2 regions of the Bradyrhizobium sp. BR2003 genome follow, and region 2 is predicted to be linked to the other one. Evidence: riboswitches for the same ligand, from Rfam matches in the RefSeq annotation. Region 2 holds a riboswitch; the other holds the start of a gene.
What was found. A riboswitch is a leader RNA that binds a small molecule or an ion and turns the genes downstream of it on or off. The one in region 2 is predicted to bind glycine.
Positions count from the first base shown of each region.

Region 1 (8,973 bases), on a different contig from region 2:
TCGACCGGCGGGCATGAGCACACCAGGTTGCGGTCGCCATAGACGTTGTCGACGCGGCCGACCGGGCTCCAGTATTTGTCGGAACGCGACACGCCGGCCGGGAAGCAGCCCTCGGCGCGGGTATAGGCCCTGTTCCAGGCATCGTCGGCGATGTCGTGGACGGTGTGCGGCGCGTGGCGCAGCGGCGAGGCCTCGACCTTCCAGCGGCCCTTCTCGATCTCCGCGATTTCGTCGCGGATCGCGATCATGGCGTCGCAGAACCGGTCGATCTCGAACTTCGATTCCGATTCCGTCGGTTCGATCATCAGCGTGCCCGCCACCGGGAAGCTCATGGTCGGCGCGTGGAAGCCGTAGTCGATCAGCCGCTTGGCGATGTCGTCGACGGTGACGCCGCTGGTCGTCTTCAGCGGCCGCGGGTCGACGATGCACTCATGCGCGACGCGGCCGCGCTCGTTGCGGTACAGCACCGGGAAGTGCGGCTGCAGCCGTGCGGCGATGTAGTTGGCATTGAGGATCGCGATCTCCGTGGCGCGCGTGAGGCCTTCGCCGCCCATCATCAGGATGTAGATGTAGGAGATGGTCAGGATCGACGCCGAGCCGAACGGCGCGGCCGACACCGGGCCGATGGCGTGCGCCGTCGTGCCGTCGGTTGCGGGATGGCCCGGCAAATAAGGCGCAAGATGCGCCTTCACGCCGATCGGGCCCATGCCCGGGCCGCCGCCGCCATGCGGAATGCAGAAGGTCTTGTGCAAATTGAGATGGCTGACATCGGCGCCGTAATCGCCGGGCCGCGACAGTCCGACCTGCGCGTTCATGTTGGCCCCGTCGAGATAGACCTGGCCGCCATGCGCATGCACGATGTCGCAGATCTCGCGGATATGCTCCTCGAACACGCCGTGGGTCGACGGATAGGTGATCATGACAGCCGCAAGGTTGGCGGAGTGCTTCTCGGCCTTGATGCGGAGATCATTGACGTCGACGTCGCCGCGCGCATCGCACGCCACAACCACGACCTCCATGCCGACCATCGCGGCCGAGGCCGGATTGGTGCCGTGCGCGGAGGAGGGGATCAGGCACACCTTGCGGTGCGGTTCACCGCGCGCCAAGTGATAGCCCCGGATCGCCAGCAGCCCGGCATATTCGCCCTGCGCGCCGGAGTTCGGCTGCAGCGAGACCGCGTCATAGCCGGTGATGTCGCACAGCCACTGCTCCAGCCGCTTGAACAGCGCGTGATAGCCCTTGGCCTGATCTGAGGGCGCGAACGGATGCAGATTGCCGAACGCCGGCCAGGTCAGCGGGATCATCTCGGTGGTGGCGTTGAGCTTCATCGTGCAGGAGCCGAGCGGGATCATCGCGCGGTCGAGCGCGAGGTCGCGATCGCTGAGCTTGCGCATGTAGCGCAGCAGCTCGGTCTCGGAACGATGCGTATTGAACACCGGATGGGTGAGGAAGGCGCTCGAGCGCCGCAGATCCTTCGGCAGCGCCTCGTGCGCGCCGGCCTCGATCTCGGCATAGCTGAGCTTGCCGCCGAACACGCGCCACACCGCCTCGACCGTCTCCGGCGTCGAGGTCTCGTCGAGCGCGATGCCGAGCGTGGTCGCGCCGACGCGCAGATTGATCCGCTCCGCCAGCGCGCGGGTGACGAGCTCGCTCTGCCTGCTACCTGCCTCGACGGTCACGGTGTCGAAGAACGCTTCGCTGGTCGGCGCGAAGCCGAGCTTGCGCAGGCCGGCGGCAAGCACGGTGGCGCGGCGATGCACGCTGCGTGCGATATGGGTCAAGCCCTCGGGACCGTGATAGACCGCATACATCGAGGCGATCACGGCGAGCAGCACCTGCGCGGTGCAAATGTTCGAGGTCGCTTTCTCGCGGCGGATATGCTGCTCGCGGGTCTGCAGCGCGAGGCGATAGGCGGGCTGCCCACGCGAATCCACCGAGAGGCCGACGATGCGGCCGGGCAGCGAGCGCTTCAGCGTATCGCGCACCGCCATATAGGCGGCGTGCGGTCCGCCATAACCCATCGGCACGCCGAACCGCTGCGCCGAGCCGATCGCGATGTCGGCGCCGAGCTCGCCGGGCGAGGTGAGCAGCGTCAGCGACAGCAGGTCCGCCGCGACGATCGCAAGCGCGCCCTTGGCACGCAGCGACGCGATGGCAGGCTTGAGGTCGCGCACCGCACCCGATGTTCCCGGATACTGCAGCAGCGCGCCGAGCACATCGGCGTTGTCGAGCTCGGTCAGGGGATCGCCGACGACCAGCGCCCAGCCCAGCGGCGCGGCGCGCGTGCGCATCACCGCCAGCGTCTGCGGATGCACCTCCTTGTCGACGAAGAACACCTTTGCCTTGACCTGCGAGTGGCGCTCGGCGAGCGCCATCGCTTCCGCCGCTGCCGTCGCTTCGTCGAGCAGCGAGGCGTTGGCGACGTCGAGCCCGGTGAGGTCGCAGATCATGGTCTGGAAATTGAACAGGGCCTCGAGCCGGCCCTGACTGATCTCCGGCTGGTACGGCGTATAGGCGGTGTACCAGGCCGGGTTCTCCAGGATGTTGCGCTGGATCACCGCAGGCAGAATGGTGCCGGAATAGCCCTGACCGATCAGCGAGGTGAACACCTGGTTCTGCGCGGCGAGCTCGCTCATATGCGCGAGCGCCTCGGTCTCGCTCAGCGCGCGGCCGAGATCGAGCGGCGCCTTCTGGCGGATCGACGCCGGCAGCGTCTCATTCATCAGCGCCTGCAGGCTCGCGGCGCCGACCGTCTCCAGCATCGCGGTGATGTCGCGCGGCGACGGTCCGATATGGCGGCGGACGAAATCGGTGGCGGCTTCGTTGATCGGCTTGAAGGGCGCGTTCATGGGTGATCCTCGGGGTGATCCTTTAGGCGGTGTGCGCGGCGTAGGCGGCCTCGTCCATCAGGCCGCCGAGCTCGCCCTTGTCTGCAATCTTCATCTTGAAGAACCAGGCCTTGCCGCCGGCGTCCGAATTGACCAGCGCGGGCTCGGCGGCGAGCGCGTCGTTGACCTCGACCACCTCGCCGGTGATCGGCGCGTAAACGTCGGAGGCGGCCTTGACGGATTCGACGACCGCGGCGGCCTCGGCCTTCTTCAGGCTGCGGCCGATCTTGGGCAGTTCGACGAACACGACGTCGCCGAGCTGCGACTGCGCATAGTCGGTGATGCCGATCGTGGCGACGTCGCCTTCGATGCGGAGCCATTCGTGGTCGGACGTGTACAGCGTCGTCATGGGGATCGATCCTTTGGCGTTTAGCGTTTGTAGGTATTGGGGACGAAGGGCGTGGCGGCGACCTTCAGCGGAAGCCGCTGGCCGCGCACTTCGGCGAAAACGGTGGTGCCGACCGTGGAAAGGGCGGTGGGCAGATAGCCCATCGCGACCGGCGCATTGAGGCTCGGGCCGAAGCCGCCCGAGGTCACCTTGCCGATCTGCTCGGTCGAGGCGGCATCGGCGAACAGTGCGGCGCCTTCGCGCACCGGGGCGCGGCCGTCGGGCTTCAGGCCGACCCGCCGGCGCGCGGCGCCATCTGCGAATTGCGCGAGAATCTTGTCGGCGCCCGGGAAGCCGCCGGCGCGGGCGCCGCCGCTGCGGCGAACCTTCTGCACCGACCATTCCAGCGCGCCTTCGACCGGCGTCGTCGTGGTGTCGATGTCATGGCCATAGAGGCACAGCCCGGCTTCGAGCCGCAGGCTGTCGCGCGCGCCGAGCCCGATCGGCAACACGTCGGGATTGTCGAGCAGCGCGGTGACCAGGGCTTCCACCTTGTCTGCGGGCACGGAAATCTCAAAGCCGTCCTCGCCGGTGTAGCCGGAGCGCGAGACGAAGCAGTCGACGTCGCCGACGCGGCGCGGACCGGCGTCCATGAATTTCATCGAACTGACATCTGCACAAAGTTTCGCCAGCGCCGATTCGGCCTTCGGCCCCTGCAGTGCGATCAGCGCGCGGTCGGCCAGCGATACGATTTCGCAAGCGTCGGCGAGACTAGCGCGCAGATGCGCCTCGTCCTCGGCCTTGCAGGCGGCGTTGACCACCAGGAACAGGTGATCGCCGAAATTCGCCACCATCAGGTCGTCGAGCAGGCCGCCGTCATTGTTGGTGAATTGCGCGTAGCGCTGCCGTCCCGGCGCGATACCGACGATGTCCTGCGGCACCAGTTTCTCCAGCGCGAGCGCCGCGTCGGCGACCTTGCCGGATTTGGCCTTCAGCACCAGCTGGCCCATGTGCGACACGTCGAACAGGCCGGCTTCCTTGCGGGTGTGCAGATGCTCCTTCAGCACGCCGGCCGCATATTGCACCGGCATGTCATAGCCGGCGAACGGCACCATCCTGGCGCCGCGCGCCAGGTGCAGCGCGTGCAGCGGGGTCTGTTTCAGCGGGGAAGTTTCGTGTGCAAGCATCACAGGGCCCTCGCGGTTCCCGTCGGGGATCTATTTCCCCTTGAGAAACCTGCAGAAAGCCCCATCTGTCGCTGTGCCTGAGAGTATTATCCCGTCGGCGGACGCATCGGGGCGAACCCCAGCGTCTCTTTCCAGATGTCAGACGTCACGCGGTCCTTTTGCCTGAGAGTTTCCGGGGCGGTTGCTCCTTCGGCGCCGGCGATAAGGCCGGTCTCTCCCGACGTGACTAGGTATAGGTAGGTAGAAAACACGGCGCCACCAAGACTGTCAACGCAGCTGCAGCAACTATCCAATGGGCTTTGTGCTGCCGCGGCAAGCCCATGATCCGCCTGCACAGTTTCTGGACACCGCAGCTGGCAATGTCTAAAAGCGTTCGGCCGGAAAATGACGCCTTTTTGCGGCTGGCCGGCCCCTTTTTCCGATTGGATGAACATGAGCAGCGTCAACGACATCAGGTCGACATTTCTGAACTTCTTCAAGGAGAACGGGCACGAGATCGTGGCCTCGTCGCCGCTGGTTCCGCGCAACGACCCGACCTTGATGTTCACCAATGCCGGCATGGTGCAGTTCAAGAACGTCTTCACCGGCGTCGAGAAGCGCGGCTATCAGCGCGCCACGACGTCGCAGAAGTGCGTGCGCGCCGGCGGCAAGCATAACGACCTCGACAATGTCGGCTATACCGCGCGCCATCTCACCTTCTTCGAGATGCTCGGCAACTTCTCGTTCGGCGATTACTTCAAGGAGCGCGCGATCGAGCTCGCCTGGAATCTGATCACGAAGGATTTCGGGCTGAAGAAGGACAAGCTGCTGGTCACCGTCTACCACACCGACGACGAGGCGGCCGGCTACTGGAAGAAGATCGCAGGCTTCTCGGACGACCGCATCATCCGCATCCCGACCTCGGATAATTTCTGGGCGATGGGCGACACCGGCCCGTGCGGTCCGTGTTCCGAGATCTTCATCGACCGCGGCGAGCACATCTGGGGCGGCCCTCCTGGCACTCCGGAGGAGGATGGCGATCGCTTCCTCGAATTCTGGAACCTGGTGTTCATGCAGTACGAGCAGGTGACGAAGGAGGAGCGCGTGGCGCTGCCGCGTCCCTCGATCGATACCGGCATGGGGCTGGAGCGCATGGCCTGCATCCTGCAGGGCGTCGAGAGCGTGTTCGAGACCGATCTGTTCCGCAACCTGATCGATGCCGCCGCGTCCACCCTCGGCCACGGTCCGAACGAGCAGAACGTTGGGTCGTATCGGGTCATCGCGGACCATCTGCGCTCGTCGGCGTTCCTGATCACCGACGGCGTGCTGCCGTCGAACGAGGGCCGCGGCTACGTGCTGCGCCGGATCATGCGCCGCGCGATGCGCCATGCGCAGCTCCTGGGCGCGAGCGAGCCGCTGATGCATCGCCTGGTCTGGGCGCTGGTCCGCGAGATGGGCCAGGCCTATCCGGATCTGGTCCGCGCCGAGAAGCTGATCGAGGAGACGCTGCGGCTGGAGGAGACGCGCTTCCGCAAGACGCTGGCGCGCGGCCTGTCGATCCTCGACGAGAAGAGCGCCGGCCTCAAGAAGGGCGACATGTTCGACGGCGACACCGCGTTCACGCTGTACGACACCTACGGCTTCCCGCTCGATCTGACGCAGGACGCGCTGAAGTCGCGCGGCATCAGCGTCGACCAGGCAGCGTTCACCGACGCGATGGAGCGGCAGCGCGTGAAGGCGCGTGCCTCCTGGGCCGGCTCGGGCGAGGCGGCGAGTGAGGCAATCTGGTTCCCGCTGCGCGAGAAGCTCGGCGCGACGGAGTTCTTGGGCTACGAGACCGAGAGCGCGGAAGGTGCGGTGACGGCGCTGATCAAGGACGGCGCCGAGGTCGAGAGCCTGAAGGCCGGCGAGAGCGGCGCGATCGTGCTGAACCAGACCCCGTTCTACGGTGAGTCCGGCGGCCAGGTCGGCGACACCGGCGTGCTGACCGGCGAGGGCGTCAAGTTCCGCGTCACCGACACCCAGAAGAAGGCCGGCGATGTGTTCGTGCATCTCGGCACGGTGGAGCAGGGCACGCTCGGCGTCGGCACCGCGCTGCAGCTCGAGGTCGATCACGCCAGGCGTTCGTCGATCCGCGCCAACCATTCGGCGACGCATCTGTTGCACGAGGCGCTGCGCCAGGTGCTCGGCGATCACATCGCGCAACGTGGCTCGCTGGTGACGCCGGACCGGCTGCGCTTCGACTTCGTGCATCCGAAGCAGATCACGCCGGAAGAGCTCGCCCGGATCGAGGACATCGCCAACGATGTGGTGCTGGAGAATGACGAGGTCACCACCCGGGTGATGGGTGTCGACGATGCCCGTGAGGCCGGCGCCCGCGCGCTGTTCGGCGAGAAGTACGGCGACGAGGTCCGCGTCGTGTCGATGGGCAAGGGTGCCCGCGATCACGGCCAGAATGCGCTTGGCTGGTCGGTCGAGCTCTGCGGCGGCACCCATGTCCGCCGCACCGGCGACATCGGCATGATCTCGGTGACCAGCGAGGGCGCGGTGGCGTCCGGCGTGCGCCGCATCGAGGCGCTGACCGGGCATCATGCGCGCAAGCACGCCAACGACACCATCGCGCTGGCCAAGACCGCGGCGCTGGAGCTGCGCACCACGATCGAGGACGTGCCGGCGCGCATCGCCGCGCTGATGGAGGAGCGCAAGAAACTCGAGCGCGATCTGTCTGACGCCCGCAAGAAGCTCGCGATGGGCGGCGGCGGTACGTCGAACGGCGCCACCTCGGCCGTTCGCGAGGTCGGCAACGTCAAGCTGCTCGCGCGCGCGGTCGAGGGCGTCGAGACCAAGGATCTCAAGAGTCTCGTCGACGACGGCAAGAAGCAGATCGGTTCGGGCGTGGTCGCGATCGTCGGCGTCACCGAGGACGGCAAGGCCGGCATTGTGGTCGGCGTCACCGCCGATCTGACCGCGCGGTTCAACGCGGTCGAGCTCGTGCGCAAGGGCTCCGAGGTGCTCGGCGGCAAGGGCGGCGGCGGCCGGCCCGACATGGCGCAGGCCGGCGGGCCCGACGGCGCCAAGGCGGACGCCGCGCTGTCGGCGATCGAACAAGCGATGGCCGGCGCCTGACGGAGAGGCTGATCGTGACGATGGCTCCGCTCAAGCCCACGATCAGCGATCCCCGGCTGCGCGACCGTCTCTACGAGCTGCTCGAGCGCGATGATCTGCCGCATTCGGGCGGTTTGCGGTTTGCCCGGACCATCATCGCCATCATCGCCGTTGACGTGCTGGCGGCGATCCTGGCCTCCATGCCCGAGATCGACGTGCAGTTCGGCTGGCTGCTGACGACCATCGAGATCGCGGCGGTCACCGCCTTCGCGCTGGAATATGCCGCGCGGCTGTGGAGCGTGGTCGGCCACTCCCTGCGCGACATGACGCCGGCGCGGGCACGGCTGGAATACGCCTTCTCGGCGCTCGGGGTGATCGACCTGCTGGCCTTCCTGCCGTCGGCCATTGCGCTCGCAATCGGCGACAAGACCGCGCTGGTGCTGCTCGGCATGCTGCCGTTCCTCAAGCTGGTGCGCTATTCGACCGCGATGCGCTCGCTGCTGGCGGCGCTGCATGCCGAGCGGCGCACGCTGTTCGGCTGCGTGGTGATCCTGACCGGCGCGGTTCTGCTGTTTGCCTCGCTGCTCTATGCCATCGAGCACAACGTGCAGCCGGACAAGTTCGGCACCATGCCGCAGGCGATGTGGTGGGCGATCGTGACGCTCGGCACCGTCGGTTACGGCGACGTCGTCCCGATTACGCCGCTCGGCCGGACCGTCACGGTGGTCGCGATCGTGGTCGGCTTTGCGATGATCGCGCTGCCGGTCGCGATCATCTCGACCGCGTTCGCCGACGAGGTCCGGCGCCGCGACTTCGTCGTGACCTGGGGCATGCTGGCGCGGGTGCCGCTGTTCTCGCATCTCAACGCAGCTGATATTTCCGACATCATGCGCCTGCTGCGGTCGCAGACCATCGAGGCCGGCGAGGTGCTGGTGCGGCGCGGCGATGCGGCCTCATCGATGTATTTCATCACCGCGGGCGAGGTCGAGATCGACCTGCCGAGCCAGCTTGTGCGGCTTTCCGACGGCGCGTTCTTCGGCGAGATCGCGCTGCTGCGGCGGACCAGCCGCTCCGGCACGGTGACGGCGACGCGCAAGACCAAGCTCCTGGTGCTCGATGCCCAGGACTTCCATGCCCTCATCGAGCGCATGCCGGCGCTCGCCGCCCATGTCAGGGAGACCGCGGAGGCGCGGCTCGCCGATCCGCTCACGGCCGGCGGTGACCTGGCCGCTGCAGAGATCGCCCAGGCGCCGCGCGAGGCCGACGGCGGCATCCGCGATTAGTCGCGGCGCAGGAAGACGTAGTCGGCGGAGTAGGCCGCGCCCTTCAGCGCGCCTGGTTTGTCGCAGGCGCCGCTGAGCTCGCCGCCCGAGGTGTTGATCCGCTGCACGGTAGCCACACCGGAGAGCAGGCCGTTGCCGCGGTGGGCAATCACCTCGAGCTTCAGCCAGGGAATATCAGCGGCGGTGGTGCCGGGTGCGCTGCC
Region 1 covers NZ_SMYJ01000024.1:102,267-111,239, reverse strand. The annotation lists gene gcvP (aminomethyl-transferring glycine dehydrogenase) at 1-2,849, opposite strand, end outside; gene gcvH (glycine cleavage system protein GcvH) at 2,872-3,237, opposite strand; gene gcvT (glycine cleavage system aminomethyltransferase GcvT) at 3,258-4,403, opposite strand; glycine riboswitch at 4,545-4,633, opposite strand; gene alaS (alanine--tRNA ligase) at 4,836-7,508, shown strand; gene E2I15_RS16655 (cyclic nucleotide-gated ion channel) at 7,529-8,770, shown strand; gene E2I15_RS16650 (DUF3455 domain-containing protein) at 8,767-8,973, opposite strand, start outside.
Region 1: linked by a shared signal. The riboswitch ahead of gcvT (glycine cleavage system aminomethyltransferase GcvT) and the one ahead of E2I15_RS02000 (D-amino acid dehydrogenase) in region 2 are both predicted to bind glycine.

Region 2 (8,973 bases):
CGGCTTCTGGCTGGCGCGGCGGGTCACCACGGTCTGCCAGTCGGTGGCCTGCAGGTCGACCTTGAAGCCGGCCTCGCGCAACTGCTGCGCAGCCACGACCGGCTGGGCCTTCAACGTCGTGACGTCGCCCGGCGCCATGATCACCACGGGGGTGCCGTCATAACCGGACGCGGCGAGCGCCTTCTTGGCTTCCGCCAGGCCGTTGCCCTTCACCAGCGTTTCGGCTCCGACGTCGGTCTCGAGCGGCGTGCCGCAGACGAAGAAGGCGCCGCAGATCTTCTGGTACTTGGCGTTGCCGACCAGCGCGTCCAGCACGTCCTTCTGGTTCATCGCCAGGAACGCAGCCCGGCGCACCTTCGGATTGTCGAACGGCGGATAGAGGAAGTTCATGCGTCCGAGGGTCTGGAAGCCGAACTTGTTCAGGACGTCGATCTTGAGATCCGGATTGGCTTCGAGCACCGGCAGCATGTCGAACGGAAGGTTCTCCATGAAATCGATGTCGCCGGATTGCAACGCGTTCACCGCGGTCTGCGCATCGGCCATCGTGACCCACTCGACGCGGTCGACCTTGACCACCTTGCCGCCCGCGGTCCAGCTCGCCGGCTCCTTGCGCGGCACGTAGTCCTTGTTCTTCTCATAGACCGCCTTCACGCCCGGCTGGAATTCCGCCTGCACGAATTTGAACGGTCCGGAGCCGATCTGTTCCGGGATCGGCTTGTCCGGCGGCGTCTCGGCAAGACGTTTCGGCATCATGAACGGCACGCGCGACGACGGCTTGCCGATCGATTCCAGCACGAGGCCGTAGGGTTCCTTCAGCTTCAGCGTGATGGTCTTGGCGTCGGTCGCCTCCAGGCTCGCCGTGAAGTCCATCAGCTTCTGGCCCATGCCGTCGACCTTGCCCCAACGCTTCAGCGAGGCGACGCAGTCTTCCGCGGTGACCGGTGCGCCGTCGTGCCACTTCAGGCCGTCGCGCAGTGTGAACGTGTAGGTCAGCTTGTCGTCGGAGACCTTCCAGTCCGCCATCTGCGGCTGGATCTTGAAATTGGAATCCGTCGCCAGCAGCGTGTCATAGATCATGTAGCCATGATCGCGGGTGATGTAGGCCGTGGTCATGATCGGATCGATGACGCGCAGATCCGAGTGCATCACCGCGGTGATGGTCTTGCCCGCGGCCATCGCCTGCGGTGCGAATGACAATTCCTGCGGCGCGAACGACAGCGCGAGCGCCGTCAACGCGGCCGCCAGCGTGCGGTGCTTCCAACGCGAGATAGGGAACATGCAAACTCTCCTGACGTGTAACTGGTCAAAGCCGGCTTATTCGTTATGCACGCGGTTCGTTATTTAGGCGAACTAACATGCTGTATGGCTTGTGAAATCGAGACTTGCACCAAGCGCCAAGCGCGTCAATCGGTTTCAGGCCGCATCGGACGTACACAAACGAATGAGGCCGCACGCCAGATTTTGGCTTTACAAAATCATCGGCTGAGATTTTCGTAACGCGCGCGCGATGCCGGCGCCGTCAGAACAACAAGAGAGAACAACGATGAACCCAGCCAATCTCCCCTTTGATTCCGAAACGATGTTGCAGGGCCTGCGCAGCTGGGTGGAATGCGAAAGCCCGACCTGGGACGCCGCCGCGGTCGAGCGCATGCTCGATCTCGCCGCGCGCGAGATGGCGATCATGGGTGCGACGATCGAGCGCATCGCCGGACGCCAGGGCTTCGCGGGCTGCGTGCGCGCCCGTTTCCCCCATCCGAAACAAGGCCAGCCCGGCATCCTGATATCAGGCCATCTGGACACCGTGCACCCGGTCGGCACCATCGAGAAGCTGAAGTGGCGGCGCGAGGGCAACAAGTGCTTCGGGCCGGGCATCTTCGACATGAAGGGCGGCAACTACCTGTCGATCGAGGCGATCAGGCAATTGGCGCGCGCCTCCTTCACCACGCCGCTGCCGATCACCGTGCTGTTCACTCCCGATGAAGAGGTCGGCACACCGTCGACGCGCGACATCATCGAGGCGGAAGCCGCGCGCAACAAGTACGTGCTGGTGCCGGAGCCCGGCCGCCCGAACAACGGCGTCGTCACCGGCCGCTATGCGATCGCGCGCTTCAATCTGGAAGCCACCGGCAAGCCCAGCCATGCCGGCGCGACGCTGTCTTCCGGGCGTTCCGCGATCCGCGAGATGGCGCGGCAGATCATCGCCATCGACGGCATGACCACCGAGGACTGCACATTCTCGGTCGGCATCGTGCATGGCGGCCAGTGGGTCAATTGCGTCGCGACGACCTGCACCGGCGAAGCGCTCAGCATGGCCAAACGCCAGGCCGATCTCGACCGTGGCGTCGAGCGCATGCTGGCACTGTCGGGTACCGCCAACGACGTCACCTTCAAGGTGACGCGCGGCGTCACTCGCCCGGTGTGGGAACCTGATGCGGGCACCATGGCGCTCTACGAAAAGGCAAAAGGTCTTGCGGCGGCGATGGGTCTCGATCTGCCGCACGGCAGCGCCGGCGGCGGCTCGGACGGCAACTTCACCGGCGCGATGGGCATCCCCACGCTCGACGGCCTCGGCGTTCGCGGCGCCGATGCGCATACACTCAACGAACATATCGAGGTCGACAGCCTCGCCGAACGCGGCCGCCTGATGGCGGCGCTGCTGGCGACGCTGGACTGACATCGATTGCACTGCACAACACGTTGGCACTGCCGGACCGAAATTTAGCCTTGTCCATTTTTAAGGCTTCGCCTACGGTCCGGCCGTCCAACGCGACGATGCGGGAGAGATCGAAGCGACAACATTCGTGTTGTTGCCTTCGGCGCCGACGGAGCAACCGCCCCGGAAACTCTCAGGCAAAAGGACTGTATCGTCAGGACAATCTGGAGAGAGACGAACATGGCCGCACATCAAGGGGCCGTGACGTCCACCGAAGGGGATAGTTCGCTTCCGGCCCCGGCCCGATGCGGATCAAGCTCTCAGGTACCGTGACAGATGGGGCGCCGATGCCGGTTTCACCGGCTGTTCGGCGACTCTAACCCACGGGAGCCTGACAACCATCATGCCACACATCGCGATCATCGGCGCCGGCATCACCGGCGTAACGACGGCCTATGCCCTGCTTGAACGCGGCTACAAGGTGACTGTCCTCGACAGGCATCGCTACGCCGCGATGGAAACCTCGTTCGCCAATGGCGGACAATTGTCCGCCAGCAACGCCGAAGTGTGGAACAGTGCCGCGACCATCCTGAAGGGGCTGCGCTGGATGCTGAGAAGCGACGCGCCGCTGCTGATGAACCCGAAGCCGAGCTGGCACAAATATTCCTGGATCGGCGAGTTCGTAGGCCACATCACGCGCTATCGCAGCAACACCATCGAGACCACGCGGCTCGCAATCGAAGCGCGCAAGCACCTGTTCTCGATCGCACAGCGCGAGAACATCGCCTTCGATCTCGAACGCCGCGGCATCCTGCACGTCTATCACGACAAGGCCGGATTCGAGGCGGGCCTCAAGGTCAACACGCTGCTGCAGCAAGGCGGGCTCGACCGCCGACCGGTGACATCAGACGAAATCCGCATCATCGAACCCGCGCTGCAGACAACCTGCTATGGCGGCTTCTTCACGCCGTCGGACGCGACCGGCGATATCCACAAGTTCACGCGTGGACTTGCCGACGCCTGCGTCCGCCGTGGCGCGAGCTTTGTCCATGAAGCCGACGTCGACACGATCGCACGCGGCGATGACGGCTTCCGCATCGGCTGGAACGAAGCTGCTTCACACGAAGCTGCGGTCGCGACGCGGCATCAATTGCAAGCGGACGGGATCGTGATTTGCGCAGGCGTGGCGAGCCGCCACTTCGCCAGCCTGCTCAACGATCGCGTCAATGTCTATCCGGTGAAGGGCTATTCGATCACGGTGCAGCTCGATGCGCCGCAAAGCCGGAACGCCGCCCCAACCGTCAGCCTGCTCGATGAAGCTGCGAAGATCGTCACCAGCCGGCTCGGCGCCGACCGCTTCCGCATCGCCGGCACCGCCGAGTTCAACGGCTTCAACCGCGACATTCGCGCCGACCGCATTCAACCGCTGGTGGACTGGGTGCGGCATCATTTCCCAAAGATCGATGCGTCGAAAGTCGTGCCATGGGCGGGCCTGCGCCCGATGATGCCGAACATGATGCCGGTGGTTCGCGCCGGACGGATTCCGGGCGTGTTCTACAACACCGGCCACGGTCATCTCGGTTGGACGCTGTCGGCGGCGACGGCGCAGATGGTGGCCCAGGCGATCGACGATTGGCGCGACCTCGACACGCCGCCGATGGCGCCGACGTTGGCTGCCGGGCTCGACGTGCCTGCCAACGCGCGCAAAGCTGAAATCAATCCACCTTCCAGTGGACTGCTTCGAACTTCACCGGAGGAATAATCGCACCAACAGGACTGATTAGCTGCACCGCAAAAACCGCAGCACCGATGGCATGGGACTTGCTCAAGTTCTGCCGTGTGTCTCTTACCATCTGTGCTACGGTCCGGTGTGCAACGGTCCCCGCTGGGGACTTCATCGACCACAACCCAACGGATCCAATTTGCTCGGATATCTGCTTCGCCGCATCCTCGCCGCCATTCCCGTGATGGGCGTGGTGGCTCTGTTCGTGTTCCTGTTGCTGCGGCTGACGCCGGGCGACCCCGCCGCCATCCTTGCCGGCGACAACGCGACGCCCGAACAGCTCGAACGTATCAGGACCTCGCTTGGTCTGAACGAGCCGATCTACATCCAGTTCTACACCTGGGTCGCCAAGTTGCTGCACGGCGACCTCGGCGTCTCCCTGATCTCGAACAAGCCGATCCTCGAGATGATCGCCCCGCGCCTCGAGCCCTCGATCTCGGTCGCGCTGGCCACCATCATCCTCTCGATCTTGGTGGCGGTGCCGCTCGGCGTGATCGCGGCGTGGAAACACGGCACCTGGATCGACCGCTTCGTGATGGGTCTGTCGGTGCTCGGCTTCTCGGTGCCGGTGTTCGTGATCGGCTATGTGCTGATCCAGATCTTTGCGATCGATCTGCGCTGGGTTCCAGTACAGGGCTTCAAGAGCATCTCGGCCGGCTTCGGCCCGTTCTTCGAGCGCATCATCCTGCCGACCTGCACCCTCTCCTTCATCTACGTCGCGCTGATCGCGCGCATGACGCGGGCCTCGATGCTCGACGTGCTCGGTGAGGATTACGTGCGCACGGCGCGCGCCAAGGGCATCGGCGAGACCGGCGTGCTGCTGCGCCATGCGCTGCGCAACGCGGCCGTGCCGGTCATCACGGTGATCGGTTCCGGCTTCGCGCTGTTGATCTCCGGGGTCGTCGTCACGGAAAGCGTGTTCAACCTGCCCGGCATCGGCCGCCTCACCGTCGATGCGGTGCTGGCGCGCGACTACCCGGTGATCCAGGCGATGATCCTCTTGACGTCGGGTATCTATGTCGCGGTCAATCTGTTGATCGACCTCGCCTACACCCTGCTCGATCCTCGTATCCGGTACTGAGCAATGGCGATCGAAACTCTTCCTGAATCCACTATCCCCGTTACCCGGCCGTTCCGCGTCAAGTTCGGCTTCCTGACGTCGACGCCGATCATCGCAATTGCGACGATCTGCCTCGCCCTCATCATCCTGATGGCGATCTTCGCGCCGCTGCTTGCGCCGCATGATCCTCTGCTGCTGACGCCGTCGCAGCGGCTGAAGCCGTCGAGCGCACAATATCTGCTCGGCACCGACGCTTATGGCCGCGACCTGTTGTCGCGCATCATCTACGGCGCACGGATCTCGCTGGTGATCGGGCTCGGCGCAGCCGTCTGTTCGATCGCCATCGGTCTTCTGATCGGCCTCGTCGCCGGTTTCTTCCGCTGGGTCGATGCGGTGCTGATGCGCGTGATGGACGGCTTGATGGCGATCCCCGCCATCCTGCTCGCGATCGCCGTGGTGTCGCTGTCGGGCGCCAGCATCTGGACCGTGATGGTCGCGATCACCATCCCCGAGATCCCGCGCGTGGCGCGGCTGGTGCGCTCGGTGGTGCTGACCGCACGCGAGGAGCCTTATGTCGAAGCCGCGATCTCGCTCGGCACCAGCTTGCCGAAGATCATGTGGCGGCATTTGATGCCGAACACGATTGCGCCGCTGATCGTGCAAGGCACCTATGTCTGCGCGTCCGCGATCCTGACCGAGGCGATCCTGTCGTTCCTCGGCGCCGGCATCTCGCCGGAAACGCCGACCTGGGGCAACATCATGGCCGAGGGCCGCGCCTACTTCCAGGTCAAGCCGTCGCTGATCTTCTGGCCGGGGCTGCTGCTCTCGATCGCGATTCTCAGCGTCAACCTGATCGGCGACGCCGCGCGCGACGCGCTCGATCCCCGCATGAAGCAGCGTGAGGGCAAGTGACGGCTTCAATGCCAATTGAAGCCGTCATTCCGGGATGGTGCGTTAGCACCAGACCCGGAATCTCGAGATTCCGGGTTCGATGCTTCGCATCGCCCCGGAATGACCGTGGACAATTCCGTCGCCGCGCTCGCCGCAGCCGCGCCAAGAGAGCCTGACATGACCAACGTCGTCCTCGACATCAACAACCTCGTCGTCGGCCTCGGCCGCAAGACGGACGCGCATCGCATCATCGACGACCTGTCGCTGCAGGTGCGCGAGGGCGAGACGCTCTGCCTGGTCGGCGAAAGCGGCTCCGGCAAGTCGGTGACCTCGCTCACCGTGATGGGCCTGTTGCAGAAGGGCACGCTGGTGCCGTCCGGCGGCAGCGTCAAGCTGGTCGGCGAGGAACTGCTCACCGCCAGCGACCGGCGGCTGCGCCAGCTCCGCGCCACGCGGATGGCGATGATCTTCCAGGAGCCGATGACCGCGCTCAATCCCGTCGTGCCGGTCGGCCGCCAGATCGACGAAGTGCTGCGCGCCCACACCGATCTCGACGCCCGCGCGCGGCGCCAGAAGATTTTGGCGATGATGGAGCATGTGCGGCTGCCGGACGTCGAGCGCATCTTCTCCTCCTACCCGCACCGCCTGTCGGGCGGCCAGCGCCAGCGCATCATGATCGCGATGGCATTGGTTCTGGAGCCGAAGCTCCTGATCGCCGATGAGCCGACCACCGCGCTCGACGTCACCACGCAGAAGCAGATCCTCACCTTGATCCGCGACCTGCAACGCGATCACGGTACCGCTGTTCTGTTCATCACCCACGACATGGGCGTGGTGGCCGAGATCGCCGACCGCGTCGCGGTGATGCGCCACGGCCGCCTTGTCGAAACCGGCCCGCTGCAGGACGTGCTGCGCAATCCGAAGATGGAGTACACCCGCAACCTGTTGTCGTCGGTGCCGAGCCTGGTGCCGCGCGCGCCGCGCCCGGAGACGAAGGAACCGGTGGTGCTGGAAGCCAACGAGCTCAGCAAGGTCTACCGGGAGCGGTCGCTGTACGGCAAAGCCCGCGAGGTCGCCGCCGCCAGCAACGTCACGCTCACTCTGCGCAAGGGCCGCACGCTCGGCATCGTCGGCGAAAGCGGTTCCGGCAAGTCGACGGTCGCGCGCTGTATCGTCCGCCTGATCGATCCCACCTCGGGCGGGGTACGCCTCGCCGGCCGCGAGATCTCCGACCTGTCGCGCCGGCTGTTGCAGCCGCATCGCCAGAAGATCCAGATCATCTTCCAGGATCCCTACCGCTCACTCAATCCGCGCGTCACTGTCGGCGAGAGCATCGCGGAAGGCCCGATCAATTACGGCATGCCGCGCAAGGATGCGCTGGCGCGGGCACGCGAGCTGCTCGAGCTCGTCCATTTGCCGCCCGACGCGATCTCGCGCTATCCGCACCAGTTCTCCGGCGGCCAGCGCCAGCGCATCGCGATCGCGCGCGCGCTGGCGCTCGATCCCGACGTGCTCGTCGCGGATGAGGCGGTGTCCGCGCTCGACGTCTCGGTGCAGGCGCAGGTTCTGGATCTGCTCGACGAAATCCAGCGTCGACTGGGCATCGCGCTGCTCTTCATCACGCATGACTTGCGCGTCGCCGCACAAATCTGCGACGACGTCGCCGTGATGCAGCATGGCCGCGTCGTGGAACAGGGACCGGCCGCCGAGGTGCTGACCAATCCGCAGCAAGCCTATACCCGCGCGCTGCTCGATGCGGCGCCCGGACGCGGCTGGGATTTTGCGAATTTCCGCCCGGTTTCGGAAGGCCTCGTGGCAACGGCCTAGCAATCCGTAGCCCGGATTCAGCCAACGGGTCGCGCGAACGCGCGCCCGATGACAGGCTCCGCGAAATCCGGGGGAATCTCAGCCGCCCGAAACACCCCGGATTGCGCTTCGCTCCATCCAGGCTACATGGGGCCCTCCGCGGACTGCGCTGAGGGCATGCAAATCCGCTGGTGCTCCACGGCTTGCGCTTGGCGCGACGACACGCTTAACGTCGCGCGCTAGAGCGTGGCCCTGAAGGCGGACACCGGTCTTCCCGGAGATCACGCTCCAACCAACGCGATGAGGTCATGACGCGCGTCGTCACGATCGCATCGTAATCGAAGAAACGTATCGAGACCGACTTGATGACCCGCATTGCCGTTGGCGGCTTCCTGCACGAGACCAACACCTTCGCACCGACGAAGGCAACCTATGACGATTTCGTGCATGGCGGCGGCTGGCCGTCGATGACGCATGGCGCAGACGTGCTCAAGGTCATGCGCAAGATCAATGTCGGCCTTGCCGGGTTTGTCGAGGCGGCGGAAGCCAACAGCTGGGAGCTGGTGCCGACGATCTTCGCCGCGGCGAGCCCGTCGGCGCATGTCAGCAAGGACGCGTATGAGCGGATCGTGACCGAAATGGTCGACGGCATCGCCGCGGCCGGACCGATCGACGCCGTCTATCTCGACCTGCACGGCGCCATGGTCACCGAGCATTATGACGACGGTGAAGGCGAAACGCTGGCCCGCGTGCGCAAGGCGATCGGCAACGACCTGCCGC
Region 2 covers NZ_SMYJ01000007.1:53,783-62,755, reverse strand. The annotation lists gene E2I15_RS02010 (ABC transporter substrate-binding protein) at 1-1,278, opposite strand, end outside; gene E2I15_RS02005 (M20/M25/M40 family metallo-hydrolase) at 1,544-2,674, shown strand; glycine riboswitch at 2,766-2,872, shown strand; glycine riboswitch at 2,874-2,993, shown strand; gene E2I15_RS02000 (D-amino acid dehydrogenase) at 3,057-4,415, shown strand; gene E2I15_RS01995 (ABC transporter permease) at 4,576-5,517, shown strand; gene E2I15_RS01990 (ABC transporter permease) at 5,521-6,408, shown strand; gene E2I15_RS01985 (ABC transporter ATP-binding protein) at 6,565-8,214, shown strand; gene E2I15_RS01980 (M81 family metallopeptidase) at 8,559-8,973, shown strand, end outside.